DNA from 4 places in the Vibrio sp. KUL70 genome. Region 3 is predicted to be linked to each of the others. Evidence: predicted binding sites of a transcription regulator. Region 3 holds the regulator's gene; each other region holds the start of a gene.
What was found. The regulator CRP, encoded in region 3, controls carbon source genes, mostly activating them, when cyclic AMP is high. The targets are predictions, from matches to a motif close to TGTGANNNNNNTCACA.

Region 1 (5,128 bases), 1.0 Mb from region 3:
CGAAGAGCTCGGTCATTTTCTGGGGTTAGTACCGCTTGCAACAAACGTTGAAGGTCTTGAGCAACAAGACTGACAAATACACTGTCTCGGTTGGAGAGGTAAACACTGGCGATGCCTTGCTCTGCAAGCGCCGTCTTAACTAAACGCCCTTCACTACCGGTTCGCACCAAGACGGCTATATCACCCGCTTGAATCGATTTTTGGCTTTTGCCGTTATCAAGAAACGCTTGCTGGTCTTGAGAAGCGGTCAATATTGTTTGAATTTGGCTCGCCGTCGCTTCTGCCATCGCTGCGTGATATTCCCCTTTAGGTAAGGGCTTATCTTCCGCCTCTTGCAACCAAAATGTCATCGCAGGTTGAACCTGGTCGCCAAGTGTCCAGTGACGCAAATCGGCATTGGGACTCGAAGCGACTGGAAGAAATGGAATATCTTCGTCATAGATAAACGGACTGTCAGATTGGCTAAACACCTGATTTACCGCGCTCACCATGTCTGCACTTGAACGCCAGTTAGTACCAAGAGTGTAGTGGGCACTCACTTGGTTACGCGCTTTGATATAGGTAAAAATGTCTGCGCCACGGAAGCCGTAAATCGCCTGCTTCGGGTCACCAATCATAAACAAGCCACATTGTGGGCTATCCAGATAAATACGACTGAAGATGCTGTACTGCAGCGGATCGGTATCTTGGAATTCATCGATCATCGCGACTGGATAAAGAGTACGAATGCGTTCGACCAACAGTGACTGTTCATCGACATCAATCGACGCTGAGAGCTGGGTCAGTAGATCGTCAAATGAGAGCCACTGCTTCTGCTCTTTAGCCGCGGCAAGCATGGTTCGACAATGGGTAATTGCATGTGCCAGTAGCGGCGCTTTCATATCCGCAGGCTGTGCTAAGAAGGTATCAATCGCCTCAAAAACCTCATGACAAGGAGCCGTGCCTTTCGGTGTTTTCTCGTTTAGCGTTGATTGAGAAAACTTCTCGAGTTTATCTGGGTACTGATAATCATGTGTCTCACTTTGCGCCCAAGTCGTTACCGCCTCTAACCAAGTCGGCAGTGACTTTTTGGTGTAGCTGCGTTTGTTAACATCTGAGCCCGAGATAATGGGCAGAAAGTCCTCTTGCGATGCCAGCCATTGTGTTTTGAGTGCTCTGATTTTATCAAGGTTGCTGTTGTGAAGAGATTGCAGATCACCAGACATCGCCTCTACTGTTAGCTTTAACGGCGCGCCTGTCAGGTAGCGGTTTACATCCGCTAACAGAGCAGAAGGTGAACCCCAGATATTACGTACTTCTCCAGCCAACTGCAGCGGTAATGGGTAGAACTGTTTACGCCAGTAATCCGCCACCACTTGCGCTTTTAGATGACTTTCGTCGGTCACAAATTCATTGTCAAAGCGACTACCCGACTCAAACGCATTTTGCGTTAGCATGCGTTGGCAGAAACCGTGAATGGTGTATACCGCCGCTTCATCCATCTGTCTTTCAGCATTCAGCAAGATTTGGGCAGCCCCAGTATGGTCGTCAATTTCTTCGAGTAGAGGGGCTATGACAGGATCGCTACTCTGACCACGTGCAAAAGCAATGCGCGCATCGTGGATACGTGCACGAATACGGTCTCTAAGTTCTGCTGTTGCCGCTTCGGTAAAGGTCACCACCAAAATCTGATCGACCGTTAGCGGCTGCCGATGTCGACTCGGCTCTTCACCATTAACACCAATCTCAGAAGTGCCGTGACCAAGCAAAAGTCGCAGATACAAGCCGGCTATCGTGAAGGTTTTACCCGTACCTGCAGAAGCTTCAATCAATCGCGCCCCATGCAGAGGAAACGTCATGGTATTAAGCGCTTGTGGCGTGATAACGAGATCACGTTTTGTGGTAGTCATACCGAGCTGCCTTCTTCTTAATTATTCTGTTACAAATGTGACCTAGTATCAAAAACGTCATACAAATCTGGTCTAGTACCAATATCTTATTAGGGAGTGCGATCTCTCTCACGGATCAATTTGGTGCACGTCGTTACTATGCGCCCACGAGTTCAGGCAGACGATTACTTTTTCGCCGCTAAAGAACCAAAAGAATAATGGTCCCTCTGACCTGTGGCCGTACAGCGAACGCCCTACACTAATAATGATTTACTGGCGGCCACTTTAATTCCTGTGCTTTTCACTCCCTGACTTCTCAGCACTTCCCTCATCCGATCTATACTCATTCTAAAATCGTAATAAGCTTGCCATAAGCATCGGTCTAATTGGTATGGGTTGAGCGATCTTGACGATCGCCCTAGATTACTCCTGATCATTGGGATCAACCGCAGCTAAACGCGCGGCTTGCATCACTAACGTCGAGTACAGCCTTGCTTCCGCCGCTAATGTTTCATCCCACTTCGGCCAAATACGTGAGATGTAGCTGTCGCGTCCTTCACCGGTAAACGCGTAACTGTCATTGAAAGTATCCGCCATTTTCTTCAAAGATTTCTCTTCATCATCAACCCATTTTCCTCGACTAAAGCCCGCTTCAACCCCTGCCAGTGCCGTTTTAGGAAAGTATGGAAGCGGCTGAGTCATACCTTGATAGAACAGACGAACGAGCTCACCCAAAGTCTGCTTTGCAGTTTGAACATCACTCAGAGGGCTAAGCGTAAGATGCACCACGCCCTCTTTTTTGTCGTAGCCGATAATATGCGTTGTTTGCGGGTTGCCCATCACATTGCAACACAAGTGGTCGATCCAAGCGGCCAGATAGTCTTGCGCGCGAATTTTACCACTGCGATAGCGGACTAAGCCCGATTGATAGTTGTGCGTTAACCAACCTATCAACTTGACCGGTTTTCCTTCGCCGAGGCTGTCTATCGTAATATTGACCTCTAAATCTTCTTTAGGCGCACCAGTCACGAACTGGATCTCTTTGGCTAGCTCCTCGGCTTGCACACGATTGGTCTCAAACTCAATGTCACCAAATGCCCCAACCGGCAAACGACCTTGAGCTTTCTGTTTAGCGACAAAGTGACGAATGGCTTCATCGGGTGATCGAGGGTTATCAATCAATACTTGTAATAGCGCATCTTTAAGTTGATAGCTCTCTAGACCATTCAACACAAACGGTTCGTCGTCTTCCATCACTGGTAACGGCGGCTCAAACACCACCTTTAAACGGCGATTAAAGAAGTATTGAACAGGTAAACGCCAAAAACGCTGTAACTCGACCAGATCAAGCTCAAGTGGGTAAGTTGCTCCGCCAAGATAATCTTCTAACGCTCGGTTAAATTCACCACTGCGCTCGCCTGCTCGATTTGCCGCAGGCAGCCACTCTTTAGCGTAGCTAACCTGTGAATTGTCTTGGTCCGGCATGAAAGCACTCGGACTGAATGGCGTCATGGTGTGCTCAAACATCTGCGCTTGACTCAGCTTACGCCCAGATTCGTCGCTTCCCAGAGCCTCGTCACCTTGCAGACAGTAGTTTTGCTCGCAGTATTCGATCAGCTCAGACACCAGCACTGACGGGACGCGCTCAGTGTTATCTTGAATAGAGCGACCAACATAACTAATGTACAGACTCTCTTGCGCCGATAACATCGCCTCTAAGAACAGATAACGATCATCATCACGGCGAGAACGGTCACCCGGACGAGTACGGCCATTCATTAAATCAAAGCCTTCTGGTGGCATAGAGCGCGGATACACACCATCATTCATCCCCAGCAGACATACCGTTTTGAAAGGAATCGAACGCATCGGCATCAGAGTACAGAAGTTCACTTGCCCAGCTAAAAAACGTTGGCTGATGCGTGCCCCAGAGAGTTTATTATTCAAATACTGATAAACGATGCTTGGTGATAAATCTTGCTCATATAAAGCATCATCGAGCTGTTCGTTAAGTTGCCCTAGAGCATCGCGAATCGACTTCAATACTACTTCGCCTTCCAGCTCGACGCTGAAGAAATCATCAATCAAGTTAAGCAGAGTCTCACGCCAACGTTCAATCGATTGTGACTGATTGAGGCGCTGTCGATAATAGGCAATACGGTCAATAAAGTGCGCGAGCTTACCCGCAAGTTCTGCACTCATGCCTTGCACTTCATCGTATGCGGCAATCGATGATTCGGCGGTTTCAAATAATCCTGCTGACTCTGACATCGCATAGCCAAGCAGCATCCGCTGGATACCGAACAGCCAAGTGTTTTGTTGAGTCTCGGGTAGATCAAACTCTGTTGCGGTACTGCCATCAACACCCCAGCGAATACCCGCCTCTTCAACCCACTGTTTAGCTTGCTCAAATTGATATTCGTCGATATCAAATCGCGCCATCATCGCCGGGATTTCAAGTAGTTCAAGCAGCTCTGAAGCAAGACAACGACTCTTAGGCAGCGCCACCAGCTGCATGAATGCAGTTAAGATTGGGCTCTCTTGATCAGCAGTACGGTCAGAGATCGAATAAGGTATATAACGCTCGCCCGGCGCATTACCGAACACCGCTTGAATCGCAGGGCTGTAGGCATTAATGTCCGCTACCATTACGATAATGTCGCGTGGTTTTAGGTTGGGATCGTTATCAAACATCGCCAATAACTGGTCGTGCAGCACTTCCACTTCACGCATCGGGCTATGACAAGCATGAACCGTTAACGAACGATCCCCAACAGCAATACTCTGCTTATGTTCACTCGAATCAAGGATGTGATCATCTTGATGCTCCTCAAGCTCCAAAATATCGGCTTGAAGCTGATGTAATAGGCTATCGCGCTCAACATCAATGAAAAATTCATGCTCTTCACACTCAGACTGGGACAATAAAAACAGATTGTCACGACCAAGTTTTCCCATCGATGCCAGTAGGCTATTACCCACCGCCTGGCTAGTATGCAGTTCATCTTCAACGTTAGCTTCTAGGCCATCTTTGAGAGGCGAAACCTCCCCTTCTAACTGAGGCGAGCCCTCGACCAAAGCAAACTGCTTACGACGCTGAGCTTCTACTCTTGCTAGATACTTTCTATCACGAATATCGCCCCAATAGTGCTGACATGGATTGGTGAACATCAAATGAACATCAATGTGTTCACCCATCGCTTTGAGGGCATCCATATAGCGTGGTGGTAGTGATGAGATACCAAATACAAACAACCGCT
Region 2 (5,128 bases), 1.4 Mb from region 3:
GGTTGTTCGTATCACGATCACTTCTAAACAAGGTGAGAATGCGATAGACCGAATTCTTCATTTGATTGAAGAAGCAGAATCACGCAAAGCACCTCTAGAACGATTCCTAGATAAATTTAGCCGTTGGTATACGCCACTAATGATGTTTGTGGCCTTGATGGTCATTGTGATTCCGCCGAGTTTGTTCGCTCAACCTTGGGAAACTTGGGTTTATCGTGGTCTTGCGTTGCTGTTGATCGCATGCCCTTGTGCGTTGGTTATCTCAACGCCGGCAGCGATTACTTCTGGCTTGGCTGCAGCAGCAAAACGTGGTGCCTTGATTAAAGGCGGTGCTGCGCTAGAGCAGTTAGGTAAGGTTGAAACCATTGCGTTTGATAAAACTGGCACACTGACCGAGGGCAAGCCACAAGTTACTGACGTGTTACCGTTGCAAGGTTGGAATGAGCAACAGTTATTGCGTGTGGTCGGTGCGATTGAAGTGGGGTCAAGCCATCCACTAGCGCTATCTCTCGTCAATAAAGTTAAAGAGAAGGGGATTGATATCCCGGAATCTGACAACAAACGTGCCCTTATTGGTAGTGGTGTTGAAGGTGATGTCGATGGGCGTACATATCAAGTGCTTTCACCATCAAAAGTGACGTTTGATCTTGATTCGTCAGTACAAGAGCAGGTTATTTTGCTTGAAATGCAAGGTAAGACGGTAGTCGTGGCAGTAGAGTACTCTCAAACCGTCATTGGTTTGATTGCTTGGCAAGACACACTGCGTAGTGACGCCAAAACTGCTGTAGAAAGACTAAGTCAGCTGGGTGTTGAGTCGATTATGTTGACGGGCGATAACCCGCGCAGTGCCGAGGCAATCAGTTCTGTGGTTGGTATGCAATACAAAGCAAGTCTGTTGCCAGCGGATAAAGTGAGTTACGTTGAAGAGCTTACTCGCCATTCACATGTTGCTATGGTGGGCGATGGTATTAATGATGCTCCAGCAATGAAAACGGCAAATGTTGGTATTGCGATGGGTGGCGGCACCGACGTCGCTTTAGAAACCGCTGATTCGGCACTGACTCACAATCGTCTAACTGAACTACCAGCTATGATTGAGCTGTCACAGGCCACCATGAGAAACATTCGTCAGAACGTCGCTTTGGCGTTGGGGTTAAAAGGTGTGTTCTTGGTGACCAGCCTATTTGGTATTACTGGCTTATGGGTAGCCGTGCTTGCTGATAGTGGCGCAACCGCGCTTGTGACACTCAATGCTTTAAGACTACTGAGATTTAAGTCAAAAGCTGACTAAGGTCTTGTTTTACTAGTTTCAGAACGCTTTTGGTTTATTGAGCGCATGTTGTTTGATTTGCGTTTTATGAACTAGAGGCGTTTTTTTCGCCATTCTTATGCAACAAAGCTATACGATTACGGTGTAAATGTGATTGCGATCTGTTTTTTGTGAAAATGGATTACATGTTGCGTGGAGAGGTGTGATGTCTGTCACTTCATTTTGTGAATAGCTTGGTTAGAGTAAACACGTACCCCACAAACTTATAATGCGCTTAGATAAGGGTGATGAACACTCAATAAGCCACAAGGAGCAAACTATGTCTCAAGCTGTTTTCCACTTAGGTATTACTGAAGCTGATCTTCAAGGTGCGACACTCGCGATCATCCCAGGTGATCCAGCACGTGTACAAAAAATTGCTGACGAAATGGAAAACCCAGTATTTCTAGCAAGCCACCGTGAGTACACGCTGTACCGCGCTGAGCTAGATGGAAAGCCTGTGGTTGTTTGTTCTACTGGTATTGGTGGTCCATCAACATCTATCGCTGTAGAAGAGTTAGCACAATTAGGTGTACGTACTTTCCTACGTGTTGGTACAACTGGTGCAATCCAACCTCACGTCAACGTGGGTGACATGATTGTAACAACGGGTTCTGTTCGTCTGGACGGTGCAAGCCTACACTTCGCTCCAATGGAGTTCCCAGCAGTAGCTGACTTCGAAATTGCAACAGCGATGAAAGCGGCAGTAGAAGAGTCTGGCGCAACGGTTCACACTGGTGTTACAGCATCAAGCGATACTTTCTACCCAGGTCAAGAGCGTTACGACACCTTCTCTGGCCGCGTTGTTAAGCGTTTCCAAGGTTCTATGCAAGAGTGGCAAGACATGGGCGTTCTTAACTTCGAAATGGAATCTGCAACACTGCTAACTATGTGTGCAAGTTCTGGCCTGAAAGCAGGTTGTGTCGCGGGCGTTATTATCAACCGTACACAGAAAGAAATCCCAGATCACGAAACGCTAAAAGAGACAGAAGCTCGCTCAATCAAAGTGGTTGTAGAAGCTGCGCGTAAGATGCTTTAATCGCGAGATCCTAGTTAACTTAAGTTATCGTCCAAGATAGCCTGATTTAAATCCTCAAAAGCTGTACTTAATGGTGCAGCTTTTTTGTATTTGTCGATTAGGTTTGGGGAAAATAAAGACAAATAAAAAGGCGCATGATGCGCCTTTAGTGTGTGAGTAGTGAGCCTTTGACAGCTTATTTGCTTATTTTCTTAGTACTCTAGGTCTTCGTGACCGCCTGCAGCAGCAAACCAAGATGTTAGATGCGTTTTAAGATCTTTCAACTCATCAGGACCAATCAAAGCAAGTCCTAAATCCTCTGCACGAGTGATGTCGTTATGGCGCAGTGGACGGAAGCTGACCAGCATAGCACGAGCCTGAAGGCCGCCTAATAGGTCGCGCAGCGATTCCAGCTTATACAAGGTGTCATCACCATCGTCACGCATACCCTTGGTCTTACACTCTATGATGTGCAGTTTATTATTGACTACTGAAGCAACATCCAGCTCATTACGTACTTCGCGCTCACCAAGCTGGCGATATACCTGAACGTTCAACGAACGGTCTTGAATGGTTGGCATGTCATCTTGAATCTGTTTCACCGTGCTGTGTACCAGTGTTTCTAGCCACTCACCGTTCGAGAAACGACGCGCATCTTCGTTAGCAAAGGTCAAAATACCGTCTTGGTAGGTCGCAATCTTTGCTTCGACGAGATCGGTAAGCAGCATGTTCAGCTCACGATAGCCCTGTTGCTTCTCTGAAAGCTCAACATCCAGTTTCTGCTCTTTGCGGCATGTCGTTGCTAGGTAGTTTAGCGTTGCAAGGCCTGGCCCCAGTTCAAGGGCATTACTCGCCCAGCGTTCACCCAGTTCGTAGAGTTTTTGATCTAGCTGCGGCGGCAGTTCGAAGTCATTAAATTCACCGCGAGCACCAAATACGGTCAGGTAATCATCGATAGTAATACGATCTTGTACTTGTGTGTCTTCTTTGCCATTTGGGTATAACCAACACAGTTTGTCACTGTTTGGTTCAACCACGAAAATCGGCCAGTGATAAGTGCGAAATACTTCGTAAACCGAAAGCAGGCGATGTCTTAAACCGCAGCTTGCGTTAAGTTTTACTTCTTGTCCGCGTGCCTTGAGGTCTTCAGCCAAGACTTGAATTGATTCTTTGATAACAGAAGTATTAACGATGGTAGGAATTTCAAAAAACTCACTGGTGATATCGCGCTTTTGGAGTACGGAGTGAAGGCGCAGATACATGCCTTCTTGAGTCTTGTCACCGATAAAAACGATGTGTGAGCTGGTGGTTCGATTATCCAATAATGGGGTAATCAGCCTAATGGGGTCTTGATCAATAATGCCAACGTGAACAGCCATATAAATTCCTTAATATTGGCTCGCTCAAAATGGGAACGTAACGGAAAGCAGCAAGCCATAATACTCATATGATGACAATGGCTTAAAAAAACAAGGGTAACCTTTGACAAAAGTTACCCTGGTTCAGGTGGTTAACAAATTGATGCGAGTAAAGTCATACCTTTAGTCGCTTTAGTAAAGGTTTAAAGCTTGAACTGATGCACTAAATCACCTTGCTGATTAGCAAGAATGGTCAGGTTCTCACTTGCTTTAGCAATGGATGACATCGCTTGATAACTTGCGTCCGCAATGTGGTTGATGTCTTCAATGTTACGCGCAATGTCGCTTGATGTTTCGCTTTGTTCTGCCGCAGCCTCAGAAATATGTGTACTCATGTGGCTGATCTCTAGGATAAGTGCTTGAATCTCTTCCATCGCACTATTGGCATTGGAAGCCTGCTCAACGGACATCTCCATATCATTCATACAGCTCTCAATCACGTTACCTGCTGTCTTAGAGCTCGATTGTAGATTGCTGATCATAGTTTCAATCTCAGACGTAGATTGCGTGGTTTTCTGAGCGAGAACACGCACCTCATCTGCCACCACAGCGAAGCCGCGGCCTTGTTCACCCGCACGTGCTGCCTCGATAGCAGCATTGAGTGCAAGTAGGTTGGTTTGTTCTGCGATCCCACGAATGACATCTAGGATTGAGCCAATCTGACTGCTCATCTGCTGCAGTTCACCCACAGCGACAACTGACTCATTGAGGCGAGTCTCCAGTTGATTAATGGTGCTGATGTTGGTGTTCATGATTTGACGGCCAGATTCCGATGCTGACTCGACTTGCTGAACCATAGTTAATGAGCTCTGCGCACTGTTCGCCACTTCTTGTACCGAATGCGACATCTCTGTCATGGCGGTTGCCACATTTGCCGTTTGTTCGCGCTGATTGCTCAGTTGTCCTTGCGTTGTTGAAGAGGTCTTCTGGTTAATGCTGGCTGTTTCAGTTAGCTCATCAGATGCTTCATTAAGCTTAACTAGAATGTTATGCAGGTTATCGGCAAGCGTGTTGATGTGGCGACTTACACGGCTAAATTCGTTGTCGTAACGAATGTCGATACGTTTAGTCATATCACCCTGTGTGAGCCCTTCAAGTGCATGCAAAATGCGAGTCAAAGGTTCGCGCACACTGTGGGCAATGTGATAGCCAATCGCTGCTGCGAATACCGTCACTACAACACCAATCGCAATAGCTTTCATTAGGCCTTGGTCGTAGATTTGGCCGGCATCTGCTAGCGAGCTATTAAGCTGTTCACCCGCAGTGACGTTGAATGAGTCTAGAACGGCCATTGCTTGGTCAACGTCTACCGCTAGGTTAGCGATGTTGATGTAGAGCGCCTTCTTCGCTTGTAGGTAGTTATTGTGCTTATCAAGTACACCG
Region 3 (5,128 bases):
CGTTTCTGACTTGGAAGAAACTTAGCTTTGCTGAGCGTGAAGCGATAGTGCTTAAGTTTGCGGAAAAAGTGAAAGAGAACAGCGAAGAGATCGCACAAATCATTGCCAAAGAAACGGGTAAACCAATTTGGGAAACTCGCACTGAAGCGGGTGCGATGGCGGGTAAGATTGCTATCTCAATTCGTGCATATCACGACCGTACAGGTGAATCATCACGTGAAGCGGCAGGTAACCAGATCGTTTTGCGTCATCGCCCTCTAGGTGTCATGGCGGTATTTGGGCCTTACAACTTCCCGGGTCACCTGCCTAATGGTCATATTGTTCCTGCATTGCTATCGGGTAATACGATTGTATTCAAACCATCGGAGCAGACACCGTGGACAGGTGAGTTCGCGATGAAGCTTTGGCAAGAAGCTGGCCTACCTGCTGGTGTTATTAACCTTGTTCAAGGTGCTAAAGAGACAGGTATTGCGCTAGCGGATGCGAAAGGCATAGATGGCGTGCTATTTACGGGCAGCGCTAACACAGGTCACATACTGCACCGTCAGTTTGCGGGTCAACCGGGTAAGATGCTGGCACTAGAGATGGGGGGTAACAACCCTATGGTGATCAGCGAACACTTTGGTGACGTTGATGCTACGGTATACACCATTATCCAATCTGCCTTTATCAGTGCGGGTCAACGTTGTACTTGTGCACGTCGTCTGTATGTTCCTGTGGGTGAGAAAGGTGATCAACTGCTCGATAGTCTAGTGGCAGCAACCAAAAAGATTCGTGTAGACCAACCGTTCGCTGAGCCTGCTCCTTTCATGGGGCCACAAATCTCAGAAGCGGCGGCTAAGTTCATTCTAGATGCGCAAGCAAACCTGCAATCTTTAGGTGGCGTAAGCCTAGTAGAAGCGAAAGCTGGTGAAGCTGCATTCGTCACTCCGGGCATCATCGATGCAACTAACATTGCAGAGCTGCCAGACGAAGAGTACTTCGGCCCACTACTACAAGTGATTCGTTACAACTCATTAGAGCAAGCGGTTGAATTGGCGAACGACACCCGTTTTGGTTTGTCTGCAGGCCTTGTATCAACAGACGACTCTGAGTGGGAATACTTCGTTGATCACATCCGTGCAGGTATTGTTAACCGTAACCGTCAGCTAACAGGCGCAAGTGGTGACGCACCATTTGGTGGCCCAGGTGCTTCAGGCAACCTACGCCCGAGTGCTTACTACGCAGCGGATTACTGTGCATACCCAATGGCATCGATGGAAGGCCGTGAAACGCAGCTTCCAGCGACTTTCAGCCCTGGTATCGAGCTGTAGCAACAACGACCACCTACAACAAAAATCACAATGGGAGGTAGGGAAGTTTGACCTCCTTTGGATTATTCGCTGGGCGTCTGACCTAGCGAGATATAACAATAAAATAAGTATGTCACAAGCTGATGGCTGCTGACTTTGTCTCGCAGCCACACTCTTTCTAATCCAACTCTCTAGCTTGAGCTTGCTAGAACCCGACAAGGAGTCACCATGACACCCGATCTACTGTTCAAATCCCTCTGGGATGACTACATCGAACGCCTCTGCCCATCTGCTGAGAAGGTACATCAGCTGTTGAAAGAAGAGGAAGACCTTATCAATGATCACATTGCGTTGCGTACGTTTAATGTTGCGCCTTTGGGGATCGAGACGCTGGCTAAACCTTTCTTAGCACTTGGTTACAAAGCGTGTGGTGACTACCTGTTTGAAAGCAAGAAACTCGTGGCTAAGCACTTTGAACACCCAGATCCAACCCAACCCAAAGTGTTCATTAGTGAGCTGAAAGTGGAAGAGTGTTCGGTAGAGCTACAAGCGATCGTGGCTAAGTTGGTTGCGCAAGTGGATGCAAGCAAGCTAGAGGGGCAAGATTTCCTATATGGCGGTCGTCTGTGGGACTTGGATTTCCAAGATTACAAACAACTGGCGACAGAGAGCGAATACGCGTCTTGGTTGTCCGCGCATGGTTATGGTGCTAACCACTTTACCGTGAGTGTGAACCAGTTAAATGCGTTCTCTGAAGTGCAAGCCGTGAATGGTCATTTGAGTGAGTCCGGTTTTACAATCAACAGTGTTGGCGGCCAAGTGAAAGGCTCTCCAGAGGTGCTGTTAGAGCAGTCATCAACAATGGCAGATAAAGTGAAGGTAGAGTTCTCTGAGGGAACTGAATTGGTGCCTGGTGGCTTCTATGAGTTTGCTAAGCGCTACCCAATGGCGAATGGCGATCTCTACACCGGTTTTGTTGCAGCATCGGCTGACAAAATCTTTGAGAGTACCAACGGTTAAAGAAAGATATGAGCACGCGTTTGACTCTAGAGATACGGGTACGCTTCGCTTAACAAGGCGAAAGCCTTATGTGTTCCATTCGTACCTCGTATCTCGTATCTCGTATCTTCAATCGATAAAGAAAAAGCCACCAAATTCGCATTTGGTGGCTTTTGAATTTTTATCGGTTAATCGAGATTAACGCGTACCGTAAACAACGATAGTTTTACCGTGAGCAGAAATTAGGTTTTGCTCTTCTAGCATCTTCAAGATACGACCTACAGTCTCACGCGAACAGCCAACAATCTGACCGATCTCTTGACGAGTGATCTTGATTTGCATGCCATCTGGGTGAGTCATCGCATCAGGTTGTTTCGCTAGGTTTAGTAGCGTTTGTGCAATACGGCCAGTAACGTCAAGGAACGCTAAGTCACCAACTTTTTGGCTGGTAACTTGTAGACGGCTTGCCATTTGAGCAGAAAGACGCATCAGGATGTCTGGGTTCACTTGGATAAGTTGACGGAATTTCTTGAAAGAAATCTCTGCAACTTCACAAGGAGATTTTGCACGAACCCATGCAGTACGCTCTTGGTCTTCTTCGAATAGGCCAAGCTCGCCGATAAAGTCGCCTTGGTTTAGGTAAGAAAGAATCATCTCCTTACCTTCTTCGTCTTTGATAAGAACTGCCACAGAACCTTTCACGATGTAGTACAGGGTCTCTGCCTTTTCACCAGCGTGAATCAGAGTACTCTTTGAAGGGTACTTATGAATATGACAGTGTGAAAGGAACCACTCTAATGTTGGATCGGTTTGAGGTTTACCTAGAACCATAATATCTCACTTCCTCTGCAGGGTATGCTTGCCGCTTTCCATATTTTAGCTAAGCCTGAATTTGACTTCTTAGGATAAGAACACTTGTTCTGTGCTGCAAGCTATCTTGTGTTTCGGTTAAGAATAGTATCCTTTTTCAGTCACTATTTCTTGATTTTAATCGTGACCTAGCTACGATTTTTTACGCAAAATTGTGCACATGATCACGGTATGAAAAGTAATCAACCAGAACGCCATTCCGTTAGCCGATTTTTCCCGTTTCAATGAGCTGTTGTAAGATTGGTCTTACAATGAGCTCCATAGCAAAGCTCATTTTCCCGCCAGGCACAACGAGTGTATTGTGACGAGACATAAATGAGCCATCAATCATAGCGAGCAGGTACGGGAAGTCGACGTTTTTGATACCACGCAGACGAATAACTACGAAACTTTCGTCAAGACTAGGGATGCCTTTTGCGTTAAGTGGGTTGGAAGTATCAACAGTCGGTACTCGCTGAAAATTGATATGGGTACGCGAAAACTGTGGAGTGATGTAGTTGAGATAGTCGTCCATTGAACGAACAATGGAATCCATCACCGCTTCACGTGAGTGCCCGCGATCACGTGTATCTCGGACGAATTTTTGAATCCACTCTAGGTTAACGATGGGCACCATGCCAATCAGCAGGTCAACATGTTGCGATACATTGACATCACCATCGACAACCCCACCATGTAGGCCTTCGTAAAACATCACATCAGAGTTTTCTGGGATCTCTTGCCAAGGAGTAAAAGTGCCTGGCATTTGATTGTAAGGTACTGCTTCGTCAAAGGTGTGTAGGTAGCGTCTAACCTGTCCTGTACCTTCATTACCGTATTTGCGGAAAAACTCTTCTAATGCTCCGAAATCGTTGGCTTGCGGACCGAAGTAGCTGATGTGTTTCCCTTGCTCACGCGCTTTGCGGATCTCGACGTCCATCTCTGGTCGAGTGAAGCGGTGAAAACTATCCCCTTCAACCCAAGCAGCCTTCACGTCCATCATATTGAACATTTTTCGGAAGGCTTCTGAGGTAGTGGTGGTACCGGCTCCTGAAGAACCCGTAACCGCAATAATTGGATGTTTAGCGGACATGACAACCCTTGTCGTTAGAATAACTTACTTGTTAGCAATCGTTTTCCACTATAACACGGCTATTTTTTTATGGCAGCCTAGAAGCGTTTTGTGAGTTGGATATCGACGGTTTCGTGCAGTTCAGAAAAAACAATACTCGCTTCCCCAGATTGCAATTGCTGTTTTACTTGGTCGATTTTGGATTGCAGTGAGATCTCAACATCACCGTAGTCGGTGCCTTCTCTGAGCACGAACTCCTTGATGAGGTTTTCTAAAGTTTCAGGGGCGATCTCTTGCCATGGAATGATCATAAATACATCTCTCTTTTATGTTCATGGATATGTTTAAAGGTTACTGAGGTTCAGTGTTTGAATGTTGACCTCAATGTGGCGCTATTATGCCGAATCCTGAATACTTTCATAGTAGGCCGGCAGTGCTTCTTCCAACCAAAATTTAGGGTTGAAGGTGCTACCGGTAATGAAGCCAACGTGTCCACCTTTCTGGAATAGTCGGTAATCAATGTTATCCGGCAGAATGAATTTCGGAATCACATCATCGGTCATGAAAGGATCGTCCTTAGCGTGAATGATCTGCGTAGGTAACTTAATACGATTAAGCTTTGGTAGTGCAGAACATTGCGCGTAGTAATCTTGCGCATTCTTAAAGCCATGCAGAGGCGCAGTGATCAAATCGTCGAACTCATACAACTTCTCGATTTTCTTGATCGTGTTTGCGGTGATGCCTAACTTTTCTGCAAGCAGATTCTCTTTCTTGAGCGCGTTAGATTTAAGTGAGTTCAGCAAATACTGTTTGTAGACCTTAGAGAATCCTTGTTCAATTCGACTTGAGCAACTGGCAAGATCAAATGGCGCTGATACGATCGTTGCTGCAGAGAGTAGCGGATCATCCGCGTACT
Region 4 (5,128 bases), on a different replicon from region 3:
AAGTATTCAAAAGTCTGCCTTATGGTTTAGTGGAGAACAAGCCAAACTAAGGACTCGACTTACAGTTGCTCAGCACTCAACTCTATACAACAAACCCAAGCTTTCTCTGCTTGGGTTTATTTCATTGGGTGATTGTTTTTACGTTACTTCCGCTTGCGGTTCACTTCGCTTTGTTCATTACAATCGTAAAGTCACCATCGCAATAGCCTTCTACTAGCCTGACATCTTCACACAGTGTTTTACAGAATCGATAAACCCCTTGTGGATGATAGCTGACAAGCAACTGCCGAGTTGGATAATAATCTTTGTCTAGCAGGTTAAACACCAGCGTTTTATTCGCCAACGCATACATTCTTATGATCATCGAGGTAAGATAGTGTTCATTTCTTGAGGCATAATTCAATGAACCACTCGCCACAACCACATCATAGGGTTTCAAGGAAATCGTACTGATGTCACCGCGCTTAAAGGCACAGGTGGCGTTTTGATATCGTGCTTTGGCCTGCTGATAAAACGCCGAATGCTGTTCCACCCCAAGATAAGACCGAATTGCATATTGCGCCGTCAAGAACGGATACAAGTCGCCATACCCGCAACCTAGATCAAGTACGGTCTGCCCATCAAACTCGACATGATTAGCTATAACGGAAAAACGAGCATATTGAGAAGCTCTATCAGTCCAACCAAGAGAACGAGCGCCATTTTCAGGCCAGCATTTGGATTGCTTTCTGTGATACCAATATATTCGGAGTCGATCTAACCAGTGCATTACTTCGTGTCGCTACAGGTTGGTAAATAACTGCCAACCTTGTAGCCAATGGCATAGCCCACCACAGCTACCGTGATAAAAACCATCGCAGAAAAAACGTAAGCGACACTTGCCATTACACCGCCACCCCAGACCACGCTAAATACCAAACCTAGATACGCTTCTTTAGGCCACTGCGTCACTGGAAAATGGCTATCACCCGCCAACAAAAAAATCAGAGCTGATATTAATGAAGTAGCAAACAGCAAGCCAATACATACTCTTGTTTTCATAAAAAGCCTTTCTTAAATAGCAGGATAAAACAGCGCTTCTAAGGTTAAGCACCTTCGAAGTATATACGAGATAGATTGACCTCACTATTCCCCTTATGAGCGATACTGATTTTTCCATAGTGAACAACGCAAAAACAAAAAAACGGGCACTTGGGGGGAGAACCCAAGTGCCCGCTAACGCTAAATAGATATATGGTTCTACTCTGCTGCTCTCGCATCGTCATAAAGACGGCAACTGAGAGAAAGAGTAACCGCAGGTTATAGCAAGATAAAGATACCCGCCAAGCATGCGCTCATTAGGTTAGCCAATGTACCTGCTGCAACCGCTTTAAGACCAAGGTTTGCCACCTCAGCACGACGCTCAGGAGCGATAACACCGATAGAACCTAATTGAATCGCAATAGAACCGATGTTCGCAAAGCCACACAATGCAAACGTGATGATCACTTGGCTGTGCTCTGAAAGTAACGCTTTGTTCTCAACGAAATCGATGAAAGCAACAAACTCATTCATAATGATCTTTTGACCAATGTAAGAGCCTGCCATTAGCACTTCATCACTTGGAATGCCGATAACCCACGCCAATGGTGAGAATAGGTAACCAAATACCGCTTGTAGAGTGATACCAGTAAAGCCAACCGCTTCACCTAAGCTCTCAAGACCTGTGTTCACCATCGCGATAACACTAACGAAAGCAATCAGCATAGTACCAACCGCAACTGCCACTTTCATACCGTTCATTGCGCCACTTGCTAACGCGTCGATCACGTTACTTTGGTCAGCTTTGTCTAGTTCAATATTGTCGTAACTACTTGGTGTATCAAGTTCAGGCACAATAATTTTAGCCATTAGTAGACTACCCGGCGCGGCCATAAAGCTTGCTGCAATAAGATACTTAAGTTCAACACCTAGACCAGCATAACCCCCTAGCACGCTGCCCGCGACCGATGCCATACCACCAGCCATCACTGCGAATAGCTCTGAACGAGTCATTGATTTTAGGAAAGGGCGAATAAGAAGTGGCGACTCGCCTTGAGAAAGGAAAATATTACCAGTAGCAACCAAAGACTCTGCTTTACTCGTACCCAACAATTTCTGAACAGCACCACCTAGAACTTGGATTACTTTCTGCATCACACCCAGATAGTAAAGTGCAGAAATCAGTGCGCTAAAGAAGATGATAATAGGAAGTACACGCACTGCGAAGATAAACCCTTCAGTAGCAAGGCCACCAAAAAGAAATGAGATACCCGCATCTGCAAAGCCAAGTAAGCTTGATACGCCGCTACTTAAGCTTGTTAACGCCATTTGTCCCCAAGGAAAATATAGCACTAAAGCAGCAAAACTAATTTGAAGTAGAAAGGCACGAATTACCGTTTTCCAGTTGATCGCCGAGCGGCTTTCAGATAGCAAATACGCGCAAGCGATTAGTGCAAAAACACCAACAAAACCAAATAAAATATTCATAAAATTGTCCTAATAATCCTTAAAGTGTGAGCATGAGCCAAGCGAATGACATCAAAGGAAAAGGACAAAGAATCGCAAGCAATACGCTGCGCGAAGAGGGTGTTAACAACGTTAACGAATGTAACAACGAATTGTTCATGTAAGATCACCTTATACAAGCAGTGGAACGCAGCTGGTCCGGTCCGTGGGGTCATTCACATATCCATGTGACGGCTTGTATTGGCTAAGCACCGGCTTAAAACCGGAAGAGAAGTATAAACAACTCAATGAGACTTTCATCACATTTTTTAACGCAAACGATCGCGCGATTAAAATTGCATCAATTCGTTCAAATTTGATGGGAATTATAAAAAAACATCGTTAAAAAGTTGCGCTAGCCTGTACATCACGACACTTGTCAGTTGACAATTCAAAGCAGTATTGCGCGTGTTTTTTTAAGCAGTTGAAAACTTCTGCATCGAGTTTGTGGTTTTGCACATGATCCTCCAATATCGCCAACGTTTGCTCTAAGCTCATTCCTGGGCGATAAGGACGAGATTGTGTTAACGCTTGAAATACATCAACAACCGCCACAATCCGACTTGGCCTATCAAGCTGCTCGGCAGTTTTGCCCATCGGATAGCCCGAGCCGTCAAGACGCTCGTGGTGGTTGGACGCCCACTCACAAATTTGCGGCGAACTAAATAACTCATGCAGAGCAAAGCGCGAGTCTGTCGCATGTCGCTTAATACAACAGTATTCTTCTGGAGTAAGAGGGCCCGGCTTATGTAAGATCTCTCGTGGCGTTTGCAGCTTACCAATATCGTGCACGAGTCCAGCCAGATATAGTTTTCTCTGCGTTGTATAGGAGTAACCTAACTGTTTCCCTAGGTACTCTGACAACTGCCCTACTTTCAACGAGTGCTTAAACGTAAAAGAGCTCTTAGCGTCGACCACGTTGGCAATGAACTCTGCGAAAGCGACCGTCTCATCTAGTGACATTTGCTGAGAAAAGAACGGGACTGGCTCAAACCTGTCGCTCATGATCTGAATGTAGGACACATCCATAGAGAACCAGAAATCATCAGTATCGACCAACTCACACATGTGCTGAACCAGGTTGGTCTCAAACAAAAGGTCTGCCTGTTCAGTTAAGCGCTCAATAATGTAAGTCTTGCCAGCAGGCGTTAGGTTACCAAAACGGTCTGCAGACGCGACACCGCATAGGTAATCGACCCGATCCGCTAGCATCACAACGGCTGCTAGCTCTTTCTCTAGTTGACTAATTGGTAAATCTTTCAGTTCATTCCACGGAGTATGGTGATATAGCACAGGTTTAGCAAAGATAGAGAGTACCGGACACTCTTTGAGTATCTGATAGCCCTTCTTACAGTGGTGATGCGTAGAGTCTGGTATAAATTCAGCGATGAGGCTGAGCTGTTCATCTATCTGAGACACTCCACAGTCGTGGATAAGCCCAAGCGAAAAGGCAAGTTGGGCTTGCTCTTCTTCCCAACCTACACTCAGTGCACATCGATACGCGATGTACCCAACTCTTTGTCCGTGATGTTTACTCTCAAAACCGACATTATCCAAAGCCTTAGCAATACCAAATAGCGCTTTACGCAAATCTACCGTCACGTTCTGGCAGTACAAATTCATAAATTAAGCCTAGTTTTTATCATTTTTATATTTATTGGAGGCAATACTAATCGATTACTTGAATGCATAGTCACAAATTATGTAAGGTTTATTGAGTTTCGTGACATGAATAACGTATAACGAACTTTTCGTGCCACAGATTGCATAAAAATTAGACAGGTAAGGGTATAAAGAGCAAACTAGTACCAAAGTATAATGATACCAATCGTAGTAATTAATTGCTCACCCTAGCTTGTTAAAACGCTCGATAACTGCGTTAGAATTTTTGATTGTAGAATAACTACTTATCGAAACTCTCTGTTGCAGAAAAGCTGCCTTGTTCTCAAGCCTTTTTCCTGCGCTATTTTTGATCACTTACTTACTGTGATTGGTATAACCTTAACTCTGTTAATGAGGACACGATGTTTCAAATAAAAATCAACGACGATATTTCTATTGCGCTAATACAGGAAAGCTTTGCTTCTCATTATGCAGAGCTGGTATCAACACAGTCTGATTATTTAGGGCAATGGCTTGCTTGGCCACCTCATTGCAAAACCGAACAAGACTTTCGTATATTTATACAGCGCTCGCTCCACGACTATGCAGAAGGAAAAAGCATGACCTGCGCGATTGTTTACCAAAATAACATCGTTGGTAATTGTAGCTTTAATACCATCAGTCACGATCTGAAAAAAGTCACTGTCGGTTATTGGTTGTCTGAGCATCAACAAGGTAAAGGTATTGTCACGCAGGTCGTTCGCAAACTCATTCAGATAGCGTTTGAAGAGCTAGGGATGGAGAAAGTAGAGATCTCGGCAGCCGTCGAGAACAGCGCAAGTCGAGCGGTTTGTGAACGACTTGGATGTAAACTTGAAGGAATCATTACTCGAAGCGAAAATTTAAATGGTCGAGTTGTCGACCATGCTATTTACGGATTAACACGCGAATAATAATCTGCTTTGAATAATTGAAGCTTAGGAGGGGTAAATATTCCCCT

Region 1: the regulator CRP is predicted to act here: its motif matches at 1,987-2,002, upstream of recB (exodeoxyribonuclease V subunit beta).
Region 2: the regulator CRP is predicted to act here: its motif matches at 1,472-1,487, upstream of udp (uridine phosphorylase).
Region 4: the regulator CRP is predicted to act here: its motif matches at 2,776-2,791, upstream of AC6I7V_RS16030 (NupC/NupG family nucleoside CNT transporter).

What each region holds. Positions count from the first base shown of each region.
Region 1 covers NZ_AP045834.1:713,327-718,454, reverse strand. Annotated here, with positions in the region: gene recB (exodeoxyribonuclease V subunit beta) at 1-1,889, opposite strand, end outside; gene recC (exodeoxyribonuclease V subunit gamma) at 2,292-5,128, opposite strand, start outside.
Region 2 covers NZ_AP045834.1:1,041,054-1,046,181, forward strand. Annotated here, with positions in the region: gene AC6I7V_RS04810 (zinc/cadmium/mercury/lead-transporting ATPase) at 1-1,291, shown strand, start outside; gene udp (uridine phosphorylase) at 1,590-2,348, shown strand; gene AC6I7V_RS04820 (DUF1887 family protein) at 2,540-3,706, opposite strand; gene AC6I7V_RS04825 (methyl-accepting chemotaxis protein) at 3,889-5,128, opposite strand, start outside.
Region 3 covers NZ_AP045834.1:2,785,836-2,790,963, reverse strand. Annotated here, with positions in the region: gene astD (succinylglutamate-semialdehyde dehydrogenase) at 1-1,313, shown strand, start outside; gene AC6I7V_RS12570 (DUF1338 domain-containing protein) at 1,521-2,312, shown strand; gene crp (cAMP-activated global transcriptional regulator CRP) at 2,490-3,122, opposite strand; gene AC6I7V_RS12560 (phosphoribulokinase) at 3,364-4,233, opposite strand; gene AC6I7V_RS12555 (YheU family protein) at 4,311-4,523, opposite strand; gene AC6I7V_RS12550 (hydrolase) at 4,608-5,128, opposite strand, start outside.
Region 4 covers NZ_AP045835.1:439,175-444,302, forward strand. Annotated here, with positions in the region: gene AC6I7V_RS16015 (DUF3541 domain-containing protein) at 1-50, shown strand, start outside; gene AC6I7V_RS16020 (class I SAM-dependent methyltransferase) at 161-769, opposite strand; gene AC6I7V_RS16025 (hypothetical protein) at 769-1,041, opposite strand; gene AC6I7V_RS16030 (NupC/NupG family nucleoside CNT transporter) at 1,300-2,508, opposite strand; gene AC6I7V_RS16035 (HD-GYP domain-containing protein) at 2,869-4,149, opposite strand; gene AC6I7V_RS16040 (GNAT family N-acetyltransferase) at 4,551-5,081, shown strand.